Regions from separate parts of the Shewanella sp. FJAT-51649 genome, predicted to be linked through region 2. Evidence: predicted binding sites of a transcription regulator. Region 2 holds the regulator's gene; each other region holds the start of a gene.
What was found. The regulator sigma-54, encoded in region 2, starts transcription at its own class of promoters, with help from an activator protein. The targets are predictions, from matches to a motif close to GTTGGCACGNNNNTNGNNT.
Positions count from the first base shown of each region.

Region 1 (6,141 bases), 730 kb from region 2:
GGCTATTGCGCTGCTGTTGCTGGGTTTTAGCAACATTTAAGGCCGCAGAAAAATCGACGTCACGGGCTTTATAATGTGGCGTATCGGCGTTTGCGATATTGCTAGAAATCACTTCGGCACGCTCAGCACGGATCCCCAACGTAAATTGGTGTACCCCTAATGCCTTATCAAAACTAATCGCCATAAAATTGCCTCCATCGTGACTCTCACGGGAACAAAGCAATTCATGTGCCAAAAAGTAGTAATTAATCGAAATGTGTAGATATGAGGTTTTGCGAGGTAAAAAATTACCGACTAATGTCGGTAATTTTTATTTAATATCATTTAATTAGGTTTTCTTCTGGTAATAAATACCAGGGTTGCAACGCACCATGTCAAACTCATCTGTCAGGCCCGCAATGGATTCTGACGCGCCGAGAAAAAGTATGCCCTTAGGATTTAATGCGGCAGCAAATTGCCGCAAAATTTTTGCTTTTGCCTCAGGGGCAAAATAGATCAGCACATTTCGGCAGAAAATAATGTCGAACTTGCCTAGCAAAGTGTAACTCTCAAGCAGGTTATGGGCGCGAAAATTGACTAAACGCTTAACGTTGTCCTTTACCCGCATGTTGCCAGAGGGCAAAGCATCAAAAAACTGGCGCTTACGTTCTTCCGATAAGCCACGTGCCAATGCCAAACTGTCGTACTCAGCATTCTTGCAACGTTCCAACATCGAAGGCGAAAGATCGGTCGCTTGAATTGAAGCGCCTCCCGGCAAAGCTCCCGGCTTCTTCTGTTGATATTCTAAAATCGTCATTGCCAATGAGTAAGGCTCTTGACCAGACGAACAGGCAGCCGACCATATCTTTAATGGACGACCCAACTTACTGTACTCAGGTAGCAATACATTGCCTAGTAACTCAAACGGATAACGGTCACGGAACCAAAGCGTTTCATTGGTTGTCATCGCATCAATGACTTCCGCCCTTAACGCGCGCTCCGTTGGCTTCATCGAATGTTTCACCACATCGGATAACGAAGGTAGATTATATTTGCCCATCAAAGGCGCGAGACGGCTACGCACTAGGTACTGTTTGTTTTCCCCCAGTACAATACCGCTGTGTTGTTCTAAGAACAACCTAAATTGATTATATTCGGCTTCTGCGAGTGATTTGTCAGGCACATTCACGTCCTAGATCCTATAGCAAGCACCCAAATAAGTGCCAACAATCATGTAATAAGGGCTAGATTATAGCGTAAAGCACCACTAGGCACTAACCCACACTTTCACTACAAACTTAAATGCTTGTTCACTGCCGCAGCTAATTCGTCTGGGTTGAATTTGGCGATAAAATCATTAGCGCCCACTTTTTGTACCATAGCCTGATTAAACACGCCGCTTAACGAGGTATGTAATACCACCTTGATATGCTTAAGCTTTGGATCGTCGCGGATCTCTGCCGTTAAGGTATAACCATCCATTTCTGGCATTTCAATATCCGAGATAATCAGCGGGATTTCCTCGGCCACATTATTCATTTCACCCGCAATAGCTTTTAACTTATCGAGCGCTTCACGGCCATCTTTTGCCGTATCAATCTGTAAGTTTAACGACTCGAGCGCGCGAATAATTTGTTTACGAGCCACTGCCGAATCATCAATCACCATAATATGGTAATGCTGACTTCTATCGATTGTCAGTTGCTCATTCACTTCTTCACTGATTGCGGTTTTGACTGGTGAAATTTCATCGAGGATCTTTTCAACATCAAGAATTTCAACCAGTTCACCTTCTATTTCAGTGACTGCAGTTAAGTAGGAATAGCGACCAGCCCCTTGTGGTGGTGGCATAATGGCTTCCCAGTTCATATTGATGATACGTTCAACTGAACTGACTAAGAAACCTTGTACGCTGCGGTTATATTCTGAAATGATGATAAAGCAATTTTCAGTGCTGGCTAACGGACGTCCACCAGTTGCAGCACTCAGATCGATTACCGAAATAGTCGTGCCGCGAATATGGGCGACACCTTTGACGTAAGGATTAAGTTTAGGCAAAGTCGTTAACGGTGGACATTGCAAAACTTCTTTTACTTTGAATACGTTAATCCCAAAACGTTGACGACCATTCAACTTAAATAGCAATAGTTCTAGTCGGTTTTGACCTACGAGTTGGGTTCGTTTGTTGACTGAATCAAGAATACTCGACATAACTCTGCCTTGTTGTTCTGTTTATGTACGGCCCTAAACTCGTTTGAGTATAGGCATATTAATTGCTTACGTCTTGTTATCGATAACCATAGTTGAAACTGAGTCAAACTTCTGACACGAAATCTTGGCCGTTATGGCATGGAACAGTTTCAAACTTGATAAAAGTATAGGTGCATTCTGGCGTTACAAGCTAGTCTCTTCATTATGAAAGTAAATTTAGTCTATTTTTTGAGTATCATCGCCCTTTCTATCGCCACTAAGGCCAATGCCGAGCCCGTGGTACCTAGCATATCGGCGATATCCGAATTAGCTAAAGCTCTTATTAATGAAAAGATTTCAGTGCCATCTAACGCTAAAGTTGAAATCCTTCCGCAAACGATAGACAGTCGTTTGCTCCCTTCTCAATGTGCCTCCCCCATTCGAGTCGAGCTCGCCTCCGACCGAGAGATCAGCCGCAATAACACGGTAAAAGTCAGTTGTGATACACCCGATTTAGCCTACCCTTGGCAGATTTTTATGTCGGTGCGGGTCGATATTCTTTTCCCGGTTGTGGTCGCCAGCGAAACACTGGCACCTGGCGAACTGATCAGCCCAACACAAGTTGAAATCCGTTACGTCGACCAAAATAGTTTACGCGGTATGCAATTTAGCGATACTAGCCAACTTTCAGGAGTACGGGTAAAACGACGTGTCGCCAAAAACTTCCCTATTTTTGCCAATAACCTTTGTTTTGTTTGTAAGAATGATTCAGTATCAATTTATGTGCGTTCCAGCAATTTTGTGCTAAAAACCGTAGGCGAAGCGCTACAGGATGGTAATATTGGTGACCAAATTAGGGTCAAAAATAGCAGTTCAAACAAAGAACTAGATGCCATAGTCACGGCCATTGGCGAAGTCGAAGTTAGAATGTAAAATAAACTAAAGCTTTTCGATGAGCTGCCGATACCCCAGTTAAGAAATCCCCGTATACACGACGCTGGAGCCTAAAATGGCAATTGATATTAGCAAATTTAACGCCGGAGCGGCCGCGCAAGTCCGTTCAAACACAACAAAGAAAAGCAGCGAAAGTGAGCAATCGACTCAGGTTGCGGCTAAATCGACTCAACAGAAAGGTGACTCAGTTGTCATTACGGCTCAAGCTCAACAGCTACAAGGAGCTCAAACCAAAATGGCCAGCCTACCTGAAGTAGACCAAAAGAAAGTCGCTGAGATTAAACAAGCGATTGCCGAAGGTCGCTATAAAATTGACCCCGAAAAGTTGGCGGGCAACATTGCCAGCTTCGAAGCTGAATTGAATGACCTCAATAAAGAGTAACTATGACAGAAATAGCTAAACTGGTAGATCAACAACACGCCCATTTGGCTGTTCTTAAACAGATTATTCTTAAGGAAAAAGGCGCTTTGGTTGACCAAAACGCCGATTTGCTTTTATCGCTTGCAGAGCAAAAATCATCATGCCTGCAAGAACTTAAGGCCAACGATGACTTACTGGCCAATCACAGCGATAAATCCTTACTCACCTCGCAAGTAGAACTATCCCATAAAATGGCCGCCGTAAAAGAGGCCCTTGCCGAATGTAAGGATCTAAACGCTCAAAATGCTAGCCTCATCGAGATGAATCTAGCGAGTCTAAACCGTTTTGCCCAAGCCTTACAGGCGAGCCGAAACGCGACTACTCTGACCTATAACGATAAAGGCAGAACCTCGACCCTTTCTAGCTTAGGCAATGATTTAAAAGCGTAAATCATGCATCATAAGTAAACGGGATATAAACAAAAGCCGCGCTAAAACTTAGCGCGGCTTTTGTTTATTGGTACAGCACGACGAGCAGTCATCCAGACCTAGCTCTAAAGCCAACCCTAGCACTAAAAATAGGTAACATCTTTAATTCTTTGTGGGCGGCTCTGCTGTTGGTAAATCTGCCATACCTTGGCAAAATCAAGCTCCAACTCAGTGACATAGTGGTCCCCAGCTGGATAGCTTTTTACCACTCGCGCGCCGCGGATCACCCCAGTCACAGACGCTTTAACATTATCATCTGTCAGCATCCAATCACTGACACTACTGTTGGCGGTGATCTTCTGTCCATACACTTGTTCAGCCAGTTCACGGTAGGCCACGATTTTTGACGCCTGCATCGCCATTAAAACTCGTTGGGACTGCTCTTTGGCCGGTTGAGTCGCTAGCGGGGCGTAACCTATTGCCGTCAGTTTAGGAAAACTACTTGGGGGCACATCTTCCCACTGAACATATCTATCTTTAGTTGCACACCCAGTAAGAAGGAGCGCCGCAACAATTAGTAAGTAGCGTTTCATTTTCCATCTCCTAGTACCCGAACCTCATTCATACCAGGGCTAGACTGGCGATATAAAATCCCATCCTGAGAGATAACTTGCTCGGAGGGCTGCATGTAATTACTCAATTCTTTTTGAGTCACAAAAGTCTGCGATGCCGATACCACACGATTGTTACTTAGAGTGACAATCCGAGTATTGATTGCCATGCCATTGGTTGTCGGGCTCATGGTCGACACCACGATATGATCAACGGGTAAATTGGTCGAAAGCTTTTGCCAATCGCGCGTCAAAATAAAATCGCCATCAGCCGTCACTCTCAGCCCATCACCTAAATTCAAATCCACCACATTGAACATAAAGCTATGCAAAGACGTCATCAGCCCTTGCTGCAGCTGCTGCGCCAGTGCATTGGTGCTACTCAAATTCCCAACTAACACAGGCGTAGCAACAACGATAGGCTGGTCGGGACGCAGTGCATCATTCTGCTTGACTAACTCAGTCACAATTCGCTGCGCGAGATGATTAATCGTCGCCGTAGGCGGCAAACCATTGCCGTCAGCTAAGCTAGGTTTGGGCGGTGCCACGGGTTTAGTCGCACACCCAACCAGCACTAACAGTGCCAGCGGAATGAATGCACGCTTCAGCATAAGAGTAACCTCGTCATCAATATCAATGTGGCCCAGTGGGAGCCGCAATCTTTGCCATAAAGCAAGCAAGTATTAGACCAAGTCAAAATAATGCGCTTAATGAACTCTTCAGATTATCGACAAATCCATTGATAACTTTATCCCTATAGCTCGATAAATCAGGCATACAATTTGCTTAAAGCCATAAAGCACTGCCAGTAAACTGACTCATCCCAGCAATTTTAGTTAAGGGCTTATTGATGAACATACTAAGAAAGAACTTGCTCATAATCAGCAGCCTACTGCTATTTGCTGCACAGGCAAACGCCGAATGGGTCGAGGCCAGTGGCGAAGCGGTGATCACTAATGGCAACATCGCCCAAGCGCGTGAAGAAGCCATCAATCAAGCCGTGAGTTATGCCACGCTAAGTACGGGTATCCAGATCACCAGTGAGCAGCAAACGACTAACGGCAATCTTACGCAAAACAGCTTTGCGATTAATCGTTATGCCCAGGCGATTAGCATTCAATTGGTGAGCGAGCGCATTGAAGGCAGCAAAATTTATGTTTCCCTTAGGCTCGATCTTAATGATGACCCCACCCAGCAATGCCCTGCAGGGCAGTTAAAAGCCGCCATCTTAATCCCCCAAGCGCAAATAAAAGACCGAGCACAGTTACGCTACGGACAACTCTCGGGATTTGAAGAAGTCATCTCCGAGAAACTGGGTAATAGTATTGATGGCTACTCATCTACTGGTTTTAGCCATATCCATGCCAAAGAACGGCTTGATATAGCACAGGAACTCGTCGATATCCGCGGCTATCGACTCCCTAGTTGGTTGAGTGAAATTACCGATAGCCAATATATTTTATTGCCACAAATCATCGACATATCAACAGAGCCTGTGCAATCAACCTTTATGGGATGGTGGGATGAAGCGCCACTCAGACAATTTCAATTTAAACTCAGTCTCTATCACGGCATTAGCGGCGAGGAAGTGTGGAGCAAAACCTACAGTACTTCTGCT
Region 1 covers NZ_CP080411.1:1,498,025-1,504,165, reverse strand. Annotated here, with positions in the region: gene flgB (flagellar basal body rod protein FlgB) at 1-184, opposite strand, end outside; gene K0H59_RS06825 (protein-glutamate O-methyltransferase CheR) at 329-1,168, opposite strand; gene K0H59_RS06820 (chemotaxis protein CheV) at 1,270-2,190, opposite strand; gene flgA (flagellar basal body P-ring formation chaperone FlgA) at 2,395-3,102, shown strand; gene flgM (flagellar biosynthesis anti-sigma factor FlgM) at 3,179-3,505, shown strand; gene K0H59_RS06805 (flagella synthesis protein FlgN) at 3,508-3,933, shown strand; gene K0H59_RS06800 (LPP20 family lipoprotein) at 4,056-4,505, opposite strand; gene K0H59_RS06795 (FlgO family outer membrane protein) at 4,502-5,134, opposite strand; gene K0H59_RS06790 (flagellar assembly protein FlgT) at 5,374-6,141, shown strand, end outside.
Region 1: the regulator sigma-54 is predicted to act here: its motif matches at 2,240-2,258, upstream of flgA (flagellar basal body P-ring formation chaperone FlgA).

Region 2 (6,141 bases):
CCGTCAGTCTAAAATTGTCGAAAACCGCATGACGGCGCTGGGTGTGACGCATATTTATCAGGGCGTAGATAATAAATTCGTTCCCTATGAAGAGCTGCTGTCGCTCTACAATGTCACCCCAGAAGAAGTCGCCTATATCGGTGATGATATTGTCGACCTGCCGGTGATGAATGTGGTCGGCTTGGCTGTCTGTGTCGCCGATGGCCATCCCTATGTCCGTCAACACGCCCATTTTGTGACTCACTTAAATGGTGGACATGGCGCACTCAGGGAACTTACGGATCTGCTCTTATTGAGCCAAAATAAGTTCACTTCCGCCCATGGGATGAGCATATGAGTCGTGTGACCCTCGCCATTATCGCCTTTTTTGGTACTGCGCTGGTGCTATATTGGCAAGTGCAGCAAAAACGCGGTGGCGATACGGATGACAGCTTGAACGTCAGCGACAGGCCCGATTACATTATCGAAGATCTGCGCAGCATTGAGTTTAATGAGCAAGGGCAAGTTAACAGTCGCGTCACGGCAAAGCACATGGAACACTATGAGCTGAAAAACCAAACCGACTTTACTCAGCCCGTCTATCTTGTCTATCCCGACCAAGGTAAAGCAAAATGGCAGATCCGAGCCGACCAAGGTCGACTCAACAAAGATACCGGCAAGGTTGTATTAGAAAATAATGTTATTATCGATGCCATCAGCCCTGGTGAACCCATACAGACATTGTCCACCAGTTTTTTAGAACTCGATCTCAACACTATGATAATGACCTCTGACCGCATCATTTACGTCACAGGGAAAGATTTTAATATTCAAGGGCAAGGCCTTTATGCCGACCTTAACGCGCAGGAAGTGCAATTGACCAGTCAGGTAGTAGGAACCTATGAAGCAAAATAACATATTACTTGCCGGCCTAATGCTAATCACCAGCATAAGCGCCTTCGCCAAGGTCGGTGACTTACAGCAAGAAGTGAAAATTAAAGCCGTCAGCCAAACTGCGGACATTAAAAACAACCAGATCATTTTCTTCGGTCCGGTTGAAGTCACCCAAGGCTCGATTAAAATCCATGCAGATCAACTACGTGCATTTTCTGCCGAAGGGGAAAACAGCAAGATTTTAGTGGCAACGGGCAACCCTGCGACCTACAGCCAAATTCTCGACGATGGACGCCCAGCTTCGGCGAGCGCCAAAGAAATTCGCTACGAAATGGCGACCCGCACCCTGACCTTGACGGGCTCTGCGACCCTAGACCAAGCGGGTAGCCAAGTTACGGGTAACCTCATCCGTTACGATATTATTCAGCAAAAACTGATCGCTGAGAGCACGGGTAGCGGCGATGATCGCGTGATTACCATTATTCAACCTGACAACTATCAGGAAGAACTCAAGAATCAGCCTGCGGACAAACCTGTGAAAAAACAGGATTCTAAATGACCCAAATCACTTTAAAAGCACAGAATCTCGCTAAGAGTTATAAGAGTCGTCAGGTTGTGAAAGATGTCAGCCTGACGGTCAAAACGGGTCAAGTCGTCGGCCTACTCGGCCCAAACGGCGCGGGTAAAACCACCACCTTTTACATGGTCGTGGGCTTAGTCAAAAGTGATAAAGGCCATATATTTATCGACGATGATGATTTAACTGCCGATCCCATGCACCTGCGCGCTCGCAAAGGCATTGGTTACCTGCCACAGGAAGCCAGTATCTTTCGCAAGCTGACAGTGCACGACAATATCATGGCGGTACTGCAAACCCGTAAAGAGCTCAATCGCGACCAACGCGAAGAAGAGCTGGAACATCTACTCGAAGAGTTCCATATCACCCATATTCGCGATAGCCAAGGCATGTCGTTATCGGGCGGTGAACGTCGCCGCGTCGAAATTGCCCGCGCCTTAGCGGCCAATCCTAAGTTTATTCTGCTCGATGAACCCTTCGCCGGTGTCGACCCGATTTCGGTTATCGATATCAAGAAAATCATCGAACAACTCAAGAGCCGAGGCCTTGGGGTACTGATCACAGACCACAATGTGCGCGAAACATTGGACGTCTGTGAACATGCCTACATTGTCAGTCACGGAAACCTGATTGCCGAAGGAACTCCCGCAGAGATCTTAGACAATCAGCAAGTTAGGGCTGTGTACTTAGGTGAACAATTCAGGCTATAGTTACTTAAACAGAGCCAATTAGCCTTGAATTTTGGCTTATCAGCGCCATCAATATGATAACAAGCGGCCTAAATTCAAAATAATAACGTAGGGATCAGCGGTAACATGAAAGCGTCACTCCAGCTCAAACTGGGTCAACAGTTAACCATGACGCCACAACTTCAACAGGCCATTCGTCTGTTGCAATTGTCGTCATTGGAACTGCAGCAAGAGATCCAGCAAGCCTTAGACTCTAATCCTCTTCTCGAGCTGGAAGAGGAGCAATTCGATGCGCCTACCGAACGTAAGCAAGATATCGCCGATACCGACTTTAGCGAAACGACGGCCCAGCCACAGGAACAAGACAATTCCACCGTGGACATTGCCGAGTCGCTGACCAAAGAATCCCTACCCGAAGAACTGCCCATGGACACCACTTGGGATGAAGTCTTTACCGCATCGCCAAACTCAGGTTCAGGCGCGAGCCGTGAAGATGACATGCCCTTCCAAGGGGAAACTAGTGAAGGCCTGTACGAACATTTAGAATGGCAAAAAAACCTCACGCCCTTCTCTGAAACCGATTTAGCCATCGCCACCGCGATTATTGATGCCATCGACGATCAGGGTTATCTCACTCAAAGTACTGAAGATATCCTCGAAGCTATGGGCAATCCAGAGATAGAACTGGATGAAGTCGAAGCCGTACTCAAGCGCATTCAACACTTCGATCCCGTCGGTGTCGCAGCAAGGGATTTAAGCGAATGTCTGCTTATCCAACTCTCCCACTTTGCGCCGGATACCCCACACCTCGAAAACGCCCGCATGCTGATCAAAGATCATTTAGATCTGATCGCTGCCCGCGACTTTAGGTTGTTGATGCGTAAAACCAAGCTTAAGGAAGATGACCTGCGCGAGAGCATTGCCCTCATCCAAACCTTAAACCCTCGCCCCGGCTTACTCATCACCCCTGTTGATGAAGAATATGTCATCCCCGATGTGTCGGTGTCGAAGAAAAATGGTCGCTGGGTGGTCGAGTTAAACCCAGACTGTATGCCAAAAATCAATGTTAATCAGCAATATGCAGCCATGGCGCGCAGCACTAAAAGCCAAGCCGATAGCCAATTTATCCGCGGGCATCTGCAAGAAGCCAAGTGGTTTATTAAAAGCCTTGAAAGCCGTAACGAAACACTGCTCAAGGTGGCAAACTGCATAGTGCAATATCAACAGGGTTTCTTCGAATACGGTGAAGAAGCCATGAAACCTATGGTCCTAAACGATATCGCCGAGGCGGTAGAGATGCATGAGTCCACCATTTCACGGGTAACCACACAAAAATACATGCATACCCCAAAGGGACTTTTTGAACTAAAATATTTCTTCTCAAGCCACGTCGGGACTGATGATGGCGGTGAGTGCTCATCCACGGCAATCAGAGCCTTCATTAAGAAACTGGTTGCAGCGGAAAACCAGAAAAAACCATTAAGCGATAGCAAGATGGCGCAACTTCTGGCAGAACAGGGAATTAACGTTGCGCGCAGAACCATTGCGAAGTACCGAGAGGCGATGCTTATTCCCCCTTCCAATCAGCGTAAAAGTTTATAGCCTAAAGTGGAAATCGGAGGACGTTTATATGCAAATAAACCTGAGTGGACACCATATCGAGATTACTGAATCGTTACGGGCTTATGTTGAGGAAAAGTTTTCAAAACTTGAACGTCATTTCGAACAGATCAATAATGTGCACGTTGTGCTCAATGTTGAGAAAATGCAACAAATTGCCGAAGCGAGAATCAACCTCACCGGTGGTGAAGTCTTCGCGACTTCAGAGCATGCAGATATGTATGCTGCCATAGACGTCCTGATCGACAAGCTTGATCGTCAGGTTATTAAACACAAAGAGAAGTTAACAAAACACTAGCAATGGAACTTCGTACCATACTGCGGCCGGAATGCACGACCTGCGCCACTCCGGGCAGTAAGAAAAAGGTACTGGAACTTATCAGCGACTTAGCCGCTGCCCAGTACCCCACCCTCTCATCTCAAGAGATCTTCGAAAGCCTAGTGGCGCGCGAAAAGATGGGGAGCACAGGTATAGGTAACGGCATCGCCATTCCACATGGTCGATTAACCGATATAACACAACCCATAGCCATATTGGTGAAATGTGAGGAGCCGATAGCCTTTGATGCTATCGATAAACAACCTGTCGACATTTTATTTGCGCTGCTGGTGCCTGCTGACCAATGTCAACAGCACTTAAGCACTTTGTCCTGCATGGCTGAAAAGCTCAGCGACAAACAAATATTGAAGCAATTGCGCAAGACGCATGATGAAACGGAACTCTATCAGGTAATCACTGGATGAAACTGGTCATAGTGTCAGGGCGCTCAGGCTCAGGCAAATCGGTCGCACTAAGAGTGCTTGAAGATCTCGGCTACTATTGTGTCGATAATCTTCCTTTGCCGCTGATTGGCAGCTTACTCGAACAGCTCAAGGGCAGTAACGATCTCGTCGCCATCAGCGTTGACGTGCGTAACCTGCCGGAGCAAGACAAGGTACTCGTCAAACAGCTCGCCAGCCTGCCAGAGGGCACTGAACTTACCAGCTTCTTCTTAAATTCCAGCGATAAAGTACTGCTAAAGCGCTACAGCGAGACTCGGCGCTTACATCCCTTATCTAAGAGCCGAGTATCACTGCAGGAAGCCATTAAGCTTGAAGGCAAATTGCTCGAGCCACTGTCGCAACAGATGGATCACTACATAGATACCTCGAATCTGAATATCTATGAACTCAGCGACCAAGTACGGCAAATCCTGCTTGGCAGTGTCGATAAGGAACTGGTGATCAACTTCGAGTCCTTCGGTTTTAAGCATGGTATGCCAACCGAAGCCGACTTTATGTTCGATGTGCGCTTTTTACCCAATCCCCATTGGGAACCCGAGCTGCGCCCCCTCACTGGCTTAGATGAACCTGTGGCAGAGTTTTTAAATCGCCAGCCACTGGTCAATAAGTTCATCTGGCAAATCGAGAATTTACTCGAAACTTGGTTGCCCCATTTAGAACGTAATAACCGCAGCTATTTGACCATCGCCATCGGCTGTACTGGCGGTCAACACAGATCGGTTTACGTGGCCGAGCAACTGGCTAAACGCTTTAGCAACGGCAAACACAAAGTGAATGCCCGCCACCGAGAGTTAAGCCATGCCAAAGCTTGAGCGCCAAGTCACCATCTGCAATAAACTCGGCTTACATGCCCGCGCCGCCACTAAGCTCGTGGTGTTGGCCTCAGAGTTTGATGCCAGCATTACGCTGATCCAAGGTGAGAAACAGGCCTCTGCCGCCAGTGTGTTAGGGCTACTCATGCTGGAAACGGGTATGGGTAAAACCATTACCCTGATTGCCGAAGGCCCGGATGCCGAACCAGCGCTCAATGCCATTTGCGCGCTTATTGACGCTAAGTTCGACGAAGCCTGCTAATTGCCTCGACATCTCATCTCGATGATCTCTACCGTTATTCAGTACCCTGTTTGGTTTTGATTTCAGCACCTTATACCAGTAAAACACATTTGTGACTCGACGCCCTCCCGTGCGCTCAATTACAATACACTGCTGCGCTTTGGCTTAAGTCCTCAACAGCCAAACGTCCCTATCCACCGTCGCCATCTTGGAGGAAACATGCCTGTAGAAGCCTCAGACAGCTTACAAGTCGAACAACGTCTCGACCAACTGAGCCATGCCCTCAATAGCGGTATGTTTGTGCATGTCAGGCAAATGCTGCAAAACATGGCGGCGTCGGATATCGCATTGATTTTAGAGTCCTCGCCCCCTAAGGCGCGGCAAGTGTTGTGGCAACTTATCGATCAAGATCAGCTCGGGGATATTCTCGATGAACTCAGTGAAGAGTTAAAAGATCCACTGATCCGCGCCATGAGCCCTGAGCGGGTTGCCAAGGCGACCGCCAGTATGGATACGGACGATCTCGCTTATATCCTGCGAAGCTTG
Region 2 covers NZ_CP080411.1:771,616-777,756, reverse strand. Annotated here, with positions in the region: gene kdsC (3-deoxy-manno-octulosonate-8-phosphatase KdsC) at 1-337, shown strand, start outside; gene lptC (LPS export ABC transporter periplasmic protein LptC) at 334-894, shown strand; gene lptA (lipopolysaccharide transport periplasmic protein LptA) at 881-1,432, shown strand; gene lptB (LPS export ABC transporter ATP-binding protein) at 1,429-2,160, shown strand; gene K0H59_RS03395 (RNA polymerase factor sigma-54) at 2,266-3,741, shown strand; gene hpf (ribosome hibernation promoting factor) at 3,770-4,057, shown strand; gene ptsN (PTS IIA-like nitrogen regulatory protein PtsN) at 4,060-4,503, shown strand; gene rapZ (RNase adapter RapZ) at 4,500-5,354, shown strand; gene K0H59_RS03375 (HPr family phosphocarrier protein) at 5,341-5,616, shown strand; gene mgtE (magnesium transporter) at 5,815-6,141, shown strand, end outside.

Region 3 (6,141 bases), 750 kb from region 2:
TGCTCATCCTTGCTGTAGTGCGTCCAATGTTGAAACGCTTAATCTATCCTGACAATGTGAACATGCCAGAAGATTCAAGACTGGGTAATGAGCTGGCCGAGATTGAAGACCAATACGCCGCCGATACCCTAGGGATGCTCAATACCAAAGAAGCAGAGTATAGTTATGCCGACGATGGCTCAATTCTTATCCCTAATCTGCATAAAGATGATGATATGATTAAAGCTATCCGTGCGCTTGTGGCCAATGAGCCCGAGCTTTCTACCCAAGTCGTGAAAAACTGGTTACAAGACAATGGCTGAGAATAAATCAAAAGACGCCGCTGAAACTTCTGGCTTTAATGTAAAGGATCTCAGTGGTATCGAAAAAACGGCAATTTTACTGCTAAGTTTGAGTGAAGCCGATGCCGCCTCCATTTTAAAGCACTTAGAACCTAAACAAGTGCAAAAGGTGGGGATGGCGATGGCGGCCATGGAAGACTTTGGGCAGGAAAAAGTCATCGGGGTGCATAAGCTGTTTCTCGATGATATTCAAAAGTATTCTTCGATTGGTTTTAACAGTGAAGAGTTCGTCCGTAAGGCGTTAACTGCGGCCTTAGGTGAAGACAAAGCCGGTAATTTGATTGAACAAATTATCATGGGCAGCGGCGCTAAAGGCTTGGATTCCCTTAAATGGATGGATGCGCGCCAAGTGGCTACTATCATCCAAAACGAACATCCTCAGATCCAAACCATTGTTTTATCGTATTTAGAGCCAGACCAAGCGGCGGAAATTTTCGGCCAGTTCCCTGAGAACACCCGCTTAGACTTAATGATGCGTATTGCTAACCTTGAAGAAGTGCAACCTGCGGCATTGCAGGAATTGAACGATATCATGGAGAAACAATTCGCTGGCCAAGGCGGCGCACAGGCGGCGAAGATGGGCGGCCTAAAAGCGGCGGCCAACATCATGAACTACCTCGATACAGGTATCGAAAGTCAGTTGATGGAAACCATGCGCGAAACCGACGAGGAAATGGCGCAGCAAATCCAAGACTTAATGTTTGTGTTCGAAAACCTGATCGATGTAGACGACCGCGGTATACAAACCTTGCTGCGTGAAGTGCAGCAGGATGTGTTGATGAAGGCACTTAAAGGTACCGACGATCAACTCAAAGATAAAATTTTGGGCAATATGTCAAAACGGGCCGCCGAATTGCTGCGTGACGATTTAGAGGCCATGGGCCCTATCCGGATCAGCGAAGTGGAGATTGCTCAAAAAGAAATTCTGTCAATTGCACGTCGTTTAAGTGACAGCGGTGAAATCATGTTAGGCGGCGGTGGTGGCGATGAGTTCCTCTAATCGGAGTGACAATAGCGACAATAAATTGTCCCACAGAGTCGTCAGTGACGCCGATATTGAGTTCAGTCATTGGTCATTACCCGATGTCACCGAAGCCGAGGAAGAGGGGGTCTCCAACCTGTTTGGTTATGCCGGGCAACCATCGCCGAAGGCCGTGGCCGTTGAAACTGTCGCTCCGCCAACCTTGGCCGAGATTGAAGACATTCGCGCTCAAGCCGAAGAGGAAGGCTTTAATGAAGGCAAGACCCAAGGTTATGCTGAAGGGCTAGAGCAGGGCAGACTCGAAGGATTAGAGCAAGGCCATACCGAGGGCCTAGCCCAAGGGCATGAGCAAGGGCTCGAAGCTGGGCTTGCCGAAGCCAAGGTATTAGTCACTCGCTTCGAAGGGCTGCTGAGTCAGTTTGAAAAGCCATTGCAATTACTCGATGGCGATATTGAACATTCCTTAATGACACTAACCATGGCGCTGGCTAAATCTGTGATTGGTCATGAACTTAAAACCCATCCAGAGCAAATCTTATCTGCGCTGCGTTTAGGCGTTGAATCGTTGCCGATTAAGGAGCAAAGCGTCAGTATTCGTCTCCATCCCGACGATGTCACTTTAGTCGAAAAGCTATATTCCAGTACTCAATTGAACCGCAATCAGTGGCAATTAGAGGCGGATCCTACGCTCTCTGCCGGCGACTGCATCATTAGCAGCCAACGCTCGCTGGTGGATTTAACCCTGTCCTCGCGCATTGATGCGGTATTTGAGTCCTTACGTAATCAACAATCCCATTTGAGTCATCAGCAGCAACAGCGTCAAGCGGTCCTCGATGAGGAAAACGCCGCAAAAGTTGCCTCGACTACCGAGCTAGGTGACGAGGCGCAAAGCAGCCAGCCACAACATGATGGAGAGCAAGATGCAAAATCGCCGCCATCAACTGCTGAATAAGCTGAATCATTGCATCGATAAAGTCCCGCCATTCCGTGCAGTCGCCAGTGGCCAACTGGTGCGCGTCGTTGGTTTAACCTTAGAGGCGAGTGGTTGTCGCGCCCCCGTTGGCAGCCTGTGCTCTATCGAAACCATGGCGGGAGAGTTGATCGCCGAAGTTGTTGGTTTCGACGATGAACTGCTGTATCTGATGCCGATTGAGGAATTGCGTGGTGTGTTACCTGGCGCGCGGGTTATTCCCCTCGGTGAGCAGGCGGGGCTCAATGTGGGCTTATCCCTGTTAGGGCGCGTGCTTGACGGTAATGGTGTGCCATTAGATGGTCTTGGCGCCTTATCGACAGAGCAACAGGCGCCGAGGCACAGTAACGCTATCAACCCACTTTCTCGCCGAGCGATCACCGAACCACTCGATGTGGGCGTACGCGCCATCAATGCCATGCTCACCGTTGGTAAGGGCCAACGTATGGGCCTATTTGCAGGCTCTGGCGTCGGTAAGAGTGTGCTACTAGGCATGATGACGCGAGGCTCTACCGCTGACATTATTGTGGTGGGATTAGTGGGGGAGCGTGGTCGCGAAGTTAAAGAATTTATTGAAGAAATTCTCGGTGAAAAGGGCAGAGCACGCTCCGTTGTGGTGGCGGCGCCCGCCGATACTTCACCATTAATGCGCCTTCGCGCCTGTGAAACCTCGACTCGTATCGCCGAGTATTTTCGGGATTTAGGCTATAACGTATTGTTATTAATGGATAGTCTGACTCGTTACGCTCAGGCGCAGCGGGAGATAGCCCTAGCCGTAGGTGAGCCACCGGCGACGAAAGGTTATCCACCTTCGGTATTTGCGAAATTACCACGTTTGGTTGAACGGGCGGGGAATGGTGGTCCAGGACAAGGTTCTATCACCGCATTTTATACTGTACTGACCGAGGGCGATGACCAACAGGATCCGATTGCCGATGCATCTCGGGCTATCCTCGACGGCCATATAGTGCTTTCTCGTGCGTTAGCTGATTCCGGGCACTATCCCGCAATCGATATTGAGGCTTCCATTAGCCGTGTGGCCCCAATGGTTATTTCGAACGAGCACTTAGAAGCCATGCGCCGCGTTAAACAGACCTATTCCCTTTATCAGCAGAATAAGGACCTGATTTCGATTGGGGCTTATGCCCAAGGCAGCGATCCGCGAATCGATAACGCCATACGTCTGCAACCTGCGATGAACGCCTTCTTACGGCAAACCATGCGTGATGCCTTTAGTTTTGCCGATAGCCAAGTCATGCTTGGGCAACTCGCGGCGCAATGTAAATAATCGAGACTGTTATGGCTAATGCCGATCCGTTATTACTGGTGTTAAAATTAGCCCTCGATGCAGAGGAACAGGCTGCGTTGTTGCTAAAGTCGGCGCAATTAGAGTGTCAAAAGCGTCAAAATCAGTTGGATGCACTCAACAATTATCGCTTGGACTACATGAAGCAGATGCAGTCTCAGCAGGGACAAGCCATCAGCGCCAGCCATTATCACCAATTCCACCGTTTTATTCGCCAAATCGATGAGGCCATTGCGCAGCAAAATCGTGTGGTCGCCGATGGGGAGAAGCAAAAAAATTATCGTCAGCAGCATTGGCTCGAGAAGCAAAAGAAACGTAAGGCGGTAGAACTACTCTTAGAGAATAAAGAGAAGAAACGCCAAGCACTTGAGTTGAAGAAAGAGCAAAAGATGACAGATGAATTTGCCTCTCAGCAGTTTTTTCGCCGCAATAAACCCTAACCAAAGCTCGCCATTGCTTGTTTAAGTTGTTTCTTAAATCGGTAACCTCCATTTGTTGGCATTTTATTTGCTAGCTTTATGTCAGATATGGCCAAAGCCGCATAAATTGACGTTTGCCCGCATGTTTTTATTTCTTGGGGTGAATGTTTAGGAGCTGATATGCAACAAATGAACAATATCCTATTAGCGCCAAGCGCGAAAAACAGCGCTAGCTCGAGTAAAGCATTGACTCAAGATACTAATAGTGAAGACTTTTCTGCAGCGTTGGCTTCAGTTACATCCGTATCATCCCCCTCGACTAAAACCCCTGTATCTCAGGATGTGGCTGTCAAATCTGCTAAAGCGGAAGCCAGCACTGACGATACCAATACCGATGATGAAGCCGATATCAGCTTGATTTTCGCCCAGATTGGTATGGCAAATGAGATGAAGAAAGCGGCAGCTCCGGGCGAGTCTTTGCCGCTTGAGGCCGATATCACGGCAACGGAGGACGCAGACTCTACATCTTCATTATTAGTCGATGCTCCATCTCAGACCGACAGCTCTATTGTTGACGGCACTTTTTCCGATGAAATGGCTAAGTTTGTCGAGGCCTCCAACACAAGCATTGGCAATACAAAAGTGGATGTGAGTTCTGAAACACCAGACTCTGAGTCAGTTGCTTCAAAGTCAGTAGGACAAAATACTGCGCAAGTCACCGCACAGCTTATACAGCAGCAAGCCTCACAACAGAACGCGGCTAATGTTGCTGATACTGAGAGTGTAGAACCACAGATCCCAGCTGTTGATGTCGATGCTTTGGTTGCGGCCGTGGCTGTAGAACCAAAGATTCCGGCGGCTGATGCTGATAGTGTAGAACCACAGCTCCCAGCTGTTGATGTTGATGCTTTGGTTGCGGCCGCGACAGTGGCGGAAACGGATACTCAAAGTGCTTTAGTTGATGATTCGCTTTTGATTGAGGATGCTGCGCTACTTTCAGGTCTGCGCAGCGAAAAGTTCGTTAAACCGCCCGAAAATCATATTTTACCCATTGAGGGTGAACCTTTGTTAGGGGCAAAAGAGCCTAGTACAACAGAGCTTGGTGCAACAGACATTGGCGCTAAGGCAATAAATGTGTCGACGCAGCCAGCAGATAAAGCTCTTGCCTCACAAAGAATGGTATCCCAAGCCGTTGATAATCAAACATCAATCAAAGCGGCCAGCGCTTCAAGTGATGCAGGTTCGTTGCAAGTGAATACCGCAGCAGCCACGAATACTAATGATCTTAATACCTTAGGCATTAATGCAGCGACTAATGTATCAGGTACCACAGCAATTGATACGAGTCTTACTGCCGACAACCCATCCCGCGCCGAGATTTCAGCAGGCTTTTTGCTAAAAGACGCTAAGTTAGCGGTTACTCTCGATGCGCAGCAAGATAGCAGTGTTGCTGCTTTAAGTTCTGGCAGTGAAGAGGCGGGCAGCGAGTTTAAGCCAGTGGAGTTTAAAGCTGTATCTTCACTGCATTCTTTGGCTACGCCAGCAACCCAGCGTCAAGATATTCCGCAAGTGCAGCTTTCCTTGCGCCAAGGTGTAGAAACTCAAAACCAAATGCAGGAGATGATCCAGCGCTTTTCACCTGTGATGAAGCAGCAATTGGTGACTATGGTGAGCCAAGGGATCCAGCAGGCGGAAATCCGTTTAGATCCGCCAGAACTTGGGCATATGTTGGTGAAAGTGCAAGTCCATGGCGACCAGACACAAGTGCAGTTCCATGTCACACAATCGCAAACCCGCGATGTGGTCGAACAAGCCATTCCCCGCCTGCGTGAATTATTACAGGAGCAAGGCATGCAATTGGCTGATAGTCATGTTTCTCAAGGTGACCAAGGTCAACGCCGCGAGGGGGGATTTGGTGAAGCGGGTGGTTCGAGTGGTGGAAATGTGGATGATTTCTCGGCAGAAGAGCTAGATTTAGGTTTAAATCAAGCAACTAGTTTAAATTCAGGTATAGATTATTACGCTTAAGAAGGTAACCTATAGTAATAATGCGGATTATAATCCGCATCCTAATCCATTCCCGCATTTAGCCAATTAAAGAGTACATAAAATGGCCAAGGAAG
Region 3 covers NZ_CP080411.1:1,525,784-1,531,924, forward strand. Annotated here, with positions in the region: gene fliF (flagellar basal-body MS-ring/collar protein FliF) at 1-302, shown strand, start outside; gene fliG (flagellar motor switch protein FliG) at 295-1,341, shown strand; gene fliH (flagellar assembly protein FliH) at 1,328-2,275, shown strand; gene fliI (flagellar protein export ATPase FliI) at 2,244-3,581, shown strand; gene fliJ (flagellar export protein FliJ) at 3,593-4,039, shown strand; gene K0H59_RS06960 (flagellar hook-length control protein FliK) at 4,199-6,046, shown strand; gene fliL (flagellar basal body-associated protein FliL) at 6,129-6,141, shown strand, end outside.
Region 3: the regulator sigma-54 is predicted to act here: its motif matches at 4,094-4,112, upstream of K0H59_RS06960 (flagellar hook-length control protein FliK).

Region 4 (6,141 bases), 1.5 Mb from region 2:
CAATCCAGAAATTCAGGACAAAGGCAGAAATAACCTGATTGCTGCTTTTGGTAGCTTGGCCAAAGCTAACGAATACTTAGCCGAAATGAGCAAGAAATAATAAAAATAAAGGCGCCGGGATAGCGCCTTTATTTTTGGTCTTAAACCCGATTAAACCCGCTGACGACGTTCGATAACACTCTGATTTAACACTGCGAGTAAACGCTCGGTATCGTCCCAACCAATACAGGCATCCGTGATGCTCTGACCGTAGCATAACGCTTGGCCTTCAATCAGATCCTGACGCCCTTCCACTAAGTGGCTTTCAACCATCACACCAAAAATCGCCTTATTACCCGCGGCCACTTGCTCGGCCACATCGTTCGCGACATCCATCTGGCGTTGATATTGTTTGCTGCTATTGGCATGGCTAAAGTCGATCATAATGTTATCGACCAGCTTGGCTTTTTTCAGTTGTTCGCTGATCTGCGTAACATGGCTGGCACTGTAATTTGGCTCACGGCCGCCACGCAGAATGATATGGCAATCGGGATTACCTTTGGTGGACACAATCGCCGAATGGCCAAATTTGGTTACCGATAAGAAGTGGTGCGGCGCATTCGCGGCGCCAATAGCATCGATTGCCACCTTAATCGTGCCATCGGTGCCATTTTTAAAGCCTACAGGACAAGATAACCCCGAGGCCAATTCACGGTGCACCTGCGATTCTGTAGTGCGCGCACCAATCGCGCCCCAGCACATCATATCCGCCACATATTGCGGGGTGATCATATCGAGGAATTCACCCGCGGTAGGCATGCCAGAGTCATTCAAATCGACCAAGAGTTTACGCGCGGTACGCAAACCATCGTTCAGTTTGAAGCTGTTATCCATATAAGGATCGTTGATGAGTCCCTTCCAACCCACTGTAGTACGTGGCTTTTCAAAATAAACACGCATCACCACTTCGAGCTGATCTTGATAACGTTCTCTGAGCGCAACCAGTCGCTGACCATATTCCAATGCGGCCTTAGGATCGTGAATTGAGCAAGGACCAATGACCACTAACAAACGATCATCTTGGCGGGCAAGAATGTTATGAATGCTTTGACGGGCGTTAAACACAGTTGCAGCAGCATTTTCGGAGGCAGGAAATCGTTCTAGAATCGCAATTGGTGGAAGTAACTCTTTGACTTCATTAATGCGAACGTCATCATTTTGGTAATACATAATTTACTGCTCCAACTCTCGTGTTTAGGCTATTTTTATCGCTGCAATAGGGGATCTCAACTGCAATACTGAGTTCAATTTATCCAGTCTGCGCCGCTAATGCAACCAAGTTGTCTCCATTTCAAGAAATCAGCTATAACGTATTGTTTTAACATATTTTTAAAAAATACAAATTCAAATATTTCAATGTGATATGCAAACTAAAGCCAAACGAGTGTTGGGGCTGGAAGCAAACGGTGGTGAAAGCGGAAATAAAAAACCTCCTTTGCCAGTAGTTAAACGCAAACAAAGGAGGTTGAGTAAAGGATTAATGTTGCTGCATGGCCTGCAGTTTTGCCTGATAGCGATGTTTATCTGTGGCTTCGCGGCTTAGAGCCATCGCTTTTTCCATATTGAGTTTGGCACGTTTTTCATCGCCCAGCGCCCAATAGGTGCGTGACAGGCCAAAGAAAAACTCATGCCGATAATCGGCTTTATCCACGGCTCTTTGATACCAAGCGAGCGCCTCGCTGTATTGGTGTTCGTCATAGGCCTGTTCGCCCATATCGTAGTAGTAATAAGGATTACGAATACGCGCTAACTCCAGCACTTTATTGACCTGTGCCCACTCTTCTAAACGGCCTTGATCACCTAAAATCACCGCCAAATTATAAAGCGTCGTCATATCATCGGCATCGTATTTGAGTGCATAGCGATAGACTTGTTCGGCCCGCTTTTCATCGCCCTTGTGGCGATAAATCACAGCTAAGGTGTTGAGCGCAGGAATAAAGTGTCCAGATTTTAAGCCCGCTTTAATCAGCGCATAGGCGCGGTCTAAATCCCCTTCAACCAAGGATTCGGCGGCCATATTGTTATAAAACATGCTGGTTAAGGTCTGGCGATTGATTTGCACTTTGTTGTAGCCTCGCAGAGCTCGCTCGGGCATAAAGTCGACCAGAATCGCATGGGCCGACACATACACTGTGTGTACGCTCTCGGCGGGTAGCAAGCGTAGATTGACATGGCCGTTGATCAGATAAAACTCGCCCTGTTTGTCCCACACGGGTTCAATCGCAATATCTTGAAACTCAGTGCCAATTTTAAACACATCCGCTAAGGCCGATGTCATCACCACCAACGACATACAATTCCCCGCGCGCTGGGCGTAGGTTTCGCTGGCGGTTTGAGTCAAATTATCTTGATAGTGAAAATCGCTGTGGCCGCCATCTTGGTTAGCATTGATATAACTGGCTAACCATTCATGCACCGCGACGGGGTTTTTAGTCGATAAGCTGTAACGGTCGTAGGCTCGCCTGACATCGGCAGCCACAGAAGGTGGAAGGCTAAAAATATCCTCAACGCTCGGAATATTACTGACTGATTTAAATAACGAATCTGCAAATAAGGCATCGATTTCATCATCACTAGGTTTTGGGGCTGTCGAGCTGCAACCCCATAAGAGTAAAAGTAATAATGAGCAGATAATGCCGCTAGAGATGGTGCGCAGTTGTATCATGAGATGTCCCCCAGACCATAAGGCTCCTATTTGAGCTTATTACACTTGGCCAAAAAGACGTCATAAAATGGTTACAAAAAAATAACGGCCTGCCACAAAGGATTGCGGCAGCTTAAGGGTTAACGCTGCACCGGAGGGTCAACCTTGATATACACATCCTGCTGCTGATAACGATAAGGGCGGTAGTTATCCTGACCACAAGTAAAGTAGCGGTAAGGCTTTACCTGCGCGATACAACCGAGTGGCAAGGCCTGCAGAATTTGAATTTGCTCCTGTCTTCTCAAGGATTCCTGCCATTCATAATCTTTTAGCACTTGGTCGCGCACCGCAAAGGCATCGAAAGGCTCATCCGAGCGAGTCACTACGACTTGCCCCGCAAAAGCGGGCAAGGCTAAGAGTGTACTCAAAATGCCCCCAAGCAAGCAGGTACGTCTGATTTTTACTGTGAGATCAAAGATTAAGCGCATCATTCGCTCCTTGTGGTATCAGCATGGCAGCCGAAGACCCATAAAAAAAGCAGAGCACTTGGCTCTGCTTTACTATCCTCTTATCCCTGAGAGGCATCAAGTCATATCAACACCAGTTAGCCTGCACTTTTGACAGTCACAAACTCTGGGTAAGCGTCGATACCACAGTCAGACGCATCCATACCGTTATATTCTTCTTCCTCTGTAACACGGATGCCCATGGTCATCTTGAGTACAAACCACACCGCAAACGATGCGCTAAATACCCATGCGAAGATAATCGCTGCGCCAGTTAATTGCGCTGTGATAGTCGCGTCGGCATTCGATAAGGGTACACACATCAAACCGAGGAAACCCGCAACACCGTGCACAGAAATCGCGCCCACTGGGTCGTCAATCTTGATTCTGTCCAGACCCACGATAGAGAACACGACTAAACCACCAGCCACCACACCAATCACCCCTGCCATCAGCAGCGAAGGCGACAGCGGATCCGCAGTAATCGCCACCAAGCCCGCCAGAATGCCATTTAAGATCATGGTTAAGTCCGCTTTACCCCAAATCATTTTGCACACAACTAGGGCAGAGATAGCACCAAAAGCGGCCGCGGTGTTGGTGTTTACGAAGACCTTAGCGACAGAGCTAGCGTTGGCCGCATCTGAAACCATTAATTGTGAGCCACCGTTGAAACCAAACCAGCCCATCCACAGGATAAACATCCCTAAGGTTGCCATTGGCAGGTTAGAGCCTGGGATAGGGTTGACTTGGCCGTTAGGGCCATATTTACCCTTACGAGCACCGAGCAGTAACACCCCAGCGATAGCCGCAGCAGCACCTGTCATGTGCACAATACCGCTACCCGCAAAGTCCACAAAGCCTAAGCTAGAGATAAAACCTTTACCCCAAGTCCAGTAGCCTTCAACGGGGTAGATAATGCCTGTCATCACCACGGAGAAGAACAGGAAAGCCCATAACTTCATTCGCTCCGCCACGGCGCCAGAGACAATCGACATCGCCGTTGCCACAAACACCACTTGGAAGAAGAAGTCAGATTCTAAGGCATGGTTTGCATCGTCGGCTTGTGAGCCAATCAGCGTACCGAGTGAAGGCAACCAACCGCCTTCGGCATTGTCGACGTACATAATGTTGTAGCCAATCAATAGATACATCACACAGGCAATCGCGTATAACACCACGTTTTTAGTTAAAATTTCGGTGGTATTTTTAGAGCGCACTAAGCCGGCTTCGAGCATGGCAAAACCCGCCGCCATCCACATAACCAAAGCGCCTGAAATCAAAAAATAAAAGGTGTCGAGTGCAAAGCGCAGTTCAGAGACTGTCACGCCTAATTTTGTTAGTTCTTCCATCTTCCGCCCCCTATAGCGCTTCAGTGTCGAGTTCACCCGTACGAATACGGATGGCATGTTCTAAGTCGATAACGAAAATCTTTCCGTCACCAATTTTTCCCGTATGAGCCGCACTGGTAATCGCCTCAATCAGCATGTCGAGATTTTCTGCTTTAGTGGCAATTTCTAGTTTTACTTTTGGCAAAAAATCCACCTGATACTCGGCGCCACGATACAACTCTGTGTGCCCCTTTTGACGGCCAAAACCTTTAACCTCGGTCACCGTCATCCCCTCAATACCAATACCGGCGATAGCTTCACGGACATCATCCAATTTAAATGGCTTGATGATAGCGCTGACTAGTTTCATCCTGACCTCCAAAAAACGCGATTGTTATTAACTTGTAGCCAAGATAATTCAATCATCAGGCCAAAATTTTAATTTATTGATTTTAAATAAATAATAAAGAATACGCCTGAATTAACCGATTAAAAATGCACCAGACTTGTGCAAGCGTGAGGGCGACGCACTCTTTTAGTGAGCAATTTAAGTGCACGCCATATTCGACCTTTGCCCTATTGGTGAGGCTGCCCAATTAGGGTTTACTAACAGTGCAAAAAACAAACAATTCACAAAATAAGCAGAGCAATCGCTAAACGATGCCTTTATTCCACCCGCGCAGAAGGAACGCCCGATGTTAAAACCCGAAGAATGTGTACTCGTTATCGTCGATGTGCAGGGAAAGCTCGCTCAGATCATGGATAACTCAGCCAAGCTTCATCAGCAGTTGAGTACGCTTATCCAAGGCGCACAACTGTTTGAAATCCCCATCCTCTGGCTTGAGCAATTACCTGCAAAACTTGGCTCGACCACAGAAGAGCTAAAAACCTTGCTCGAAAGAACTGGCTCGCCCATTGCCAAGCAGCACTTTAGCGGTTGGTATTGTGATGAATTTGCCAATGCACTAACCCAAACTCGGCGCAAACAGGTGCTGCTCGCGGGGATAGAAACCCATGTCTGCGTGTACCAAACTTGCCGCGATCTGCTCGACCAGCACTACTCAGTGCACCTCGTTGCCGATGCTGTTTCTTCCCGCAGCGTTGACAATAAACAGTTGGGCATCCAGATGATGACAGCCAAGGGAGCCACTCTCACCAATGTGGAGTCACTGTTATTTGAACTGCAACACGAAGCCCAAGGCGACCGATTTAAGGCGCTGATTAAGTTGATTAAATAAGGCTGATTAAATGAGACGAGAAGAGAGCTTATTCAAGCTCTCTTTAGTATTCAAAACGCGGCAACACAAACGGCATAGTTGGCACTATTGGCATAACTGCGAGAACTATAGCCGCTAGGGGCGACAGAGATAATGCCGGCCACGAATTCCGTCTCATTGACAGTGCTAGACCAAGAGTCAATCGTCGAACTCCACTGCGCACGTTGATAGGCGGCGCGACTCTCGCCGTACCCATAGAGAGTGTTTAACTCCTGCTCCGTTGGCCTGCGCCAATTATCTTTATCGGCAAACTCGAGTGAAGCCAATTTTTGGCACCAGCGGTCAAACTGACCCTCGACGCCAACCTTCGCCTCATTACCCTTTGCCGCTTCGGTGCCGGGTAAGAT
Region 4 covers NZ_CP080411.1:4,058,704-4,064,844, forward strand. Annotated here, with positions in the region: gene K0H59_RS17795 (hypothetical protein) at 1-100, shown strand, start outside; gene aroG (3-deoxy-7-phosphoheptulonate synthase AroG) at 151-1,209, opposite strand; gene K0H59_RS17805 (lipopolysaccharide assembly protein LapB) at 1,517-2,704, opposite strand; gene K0H59_RS17810 (hypothetical protein) at 2,824-3,171, opposite strand; gene K0H59_RS17815 (ammonium transporter) at 3,288-4,538, opposite strand; gene K0H59_RS17820 (P-II family nitrogen regulator) at 4,549-4,887, opposite strand; gene K0H59_RS17825 (hydrolase) at 5,213-5,755, shown strand; gene K0H59_RS17830 (DUF1566 domain-containing protein) at 5,806-6,141, opposite strand, start outside.
Region 4: the regulator sigma-54 is predicted to act here: its motif matches at 4,934-4,952, upstream of K0H59_RS17820 (P-II family nitrogen regulator).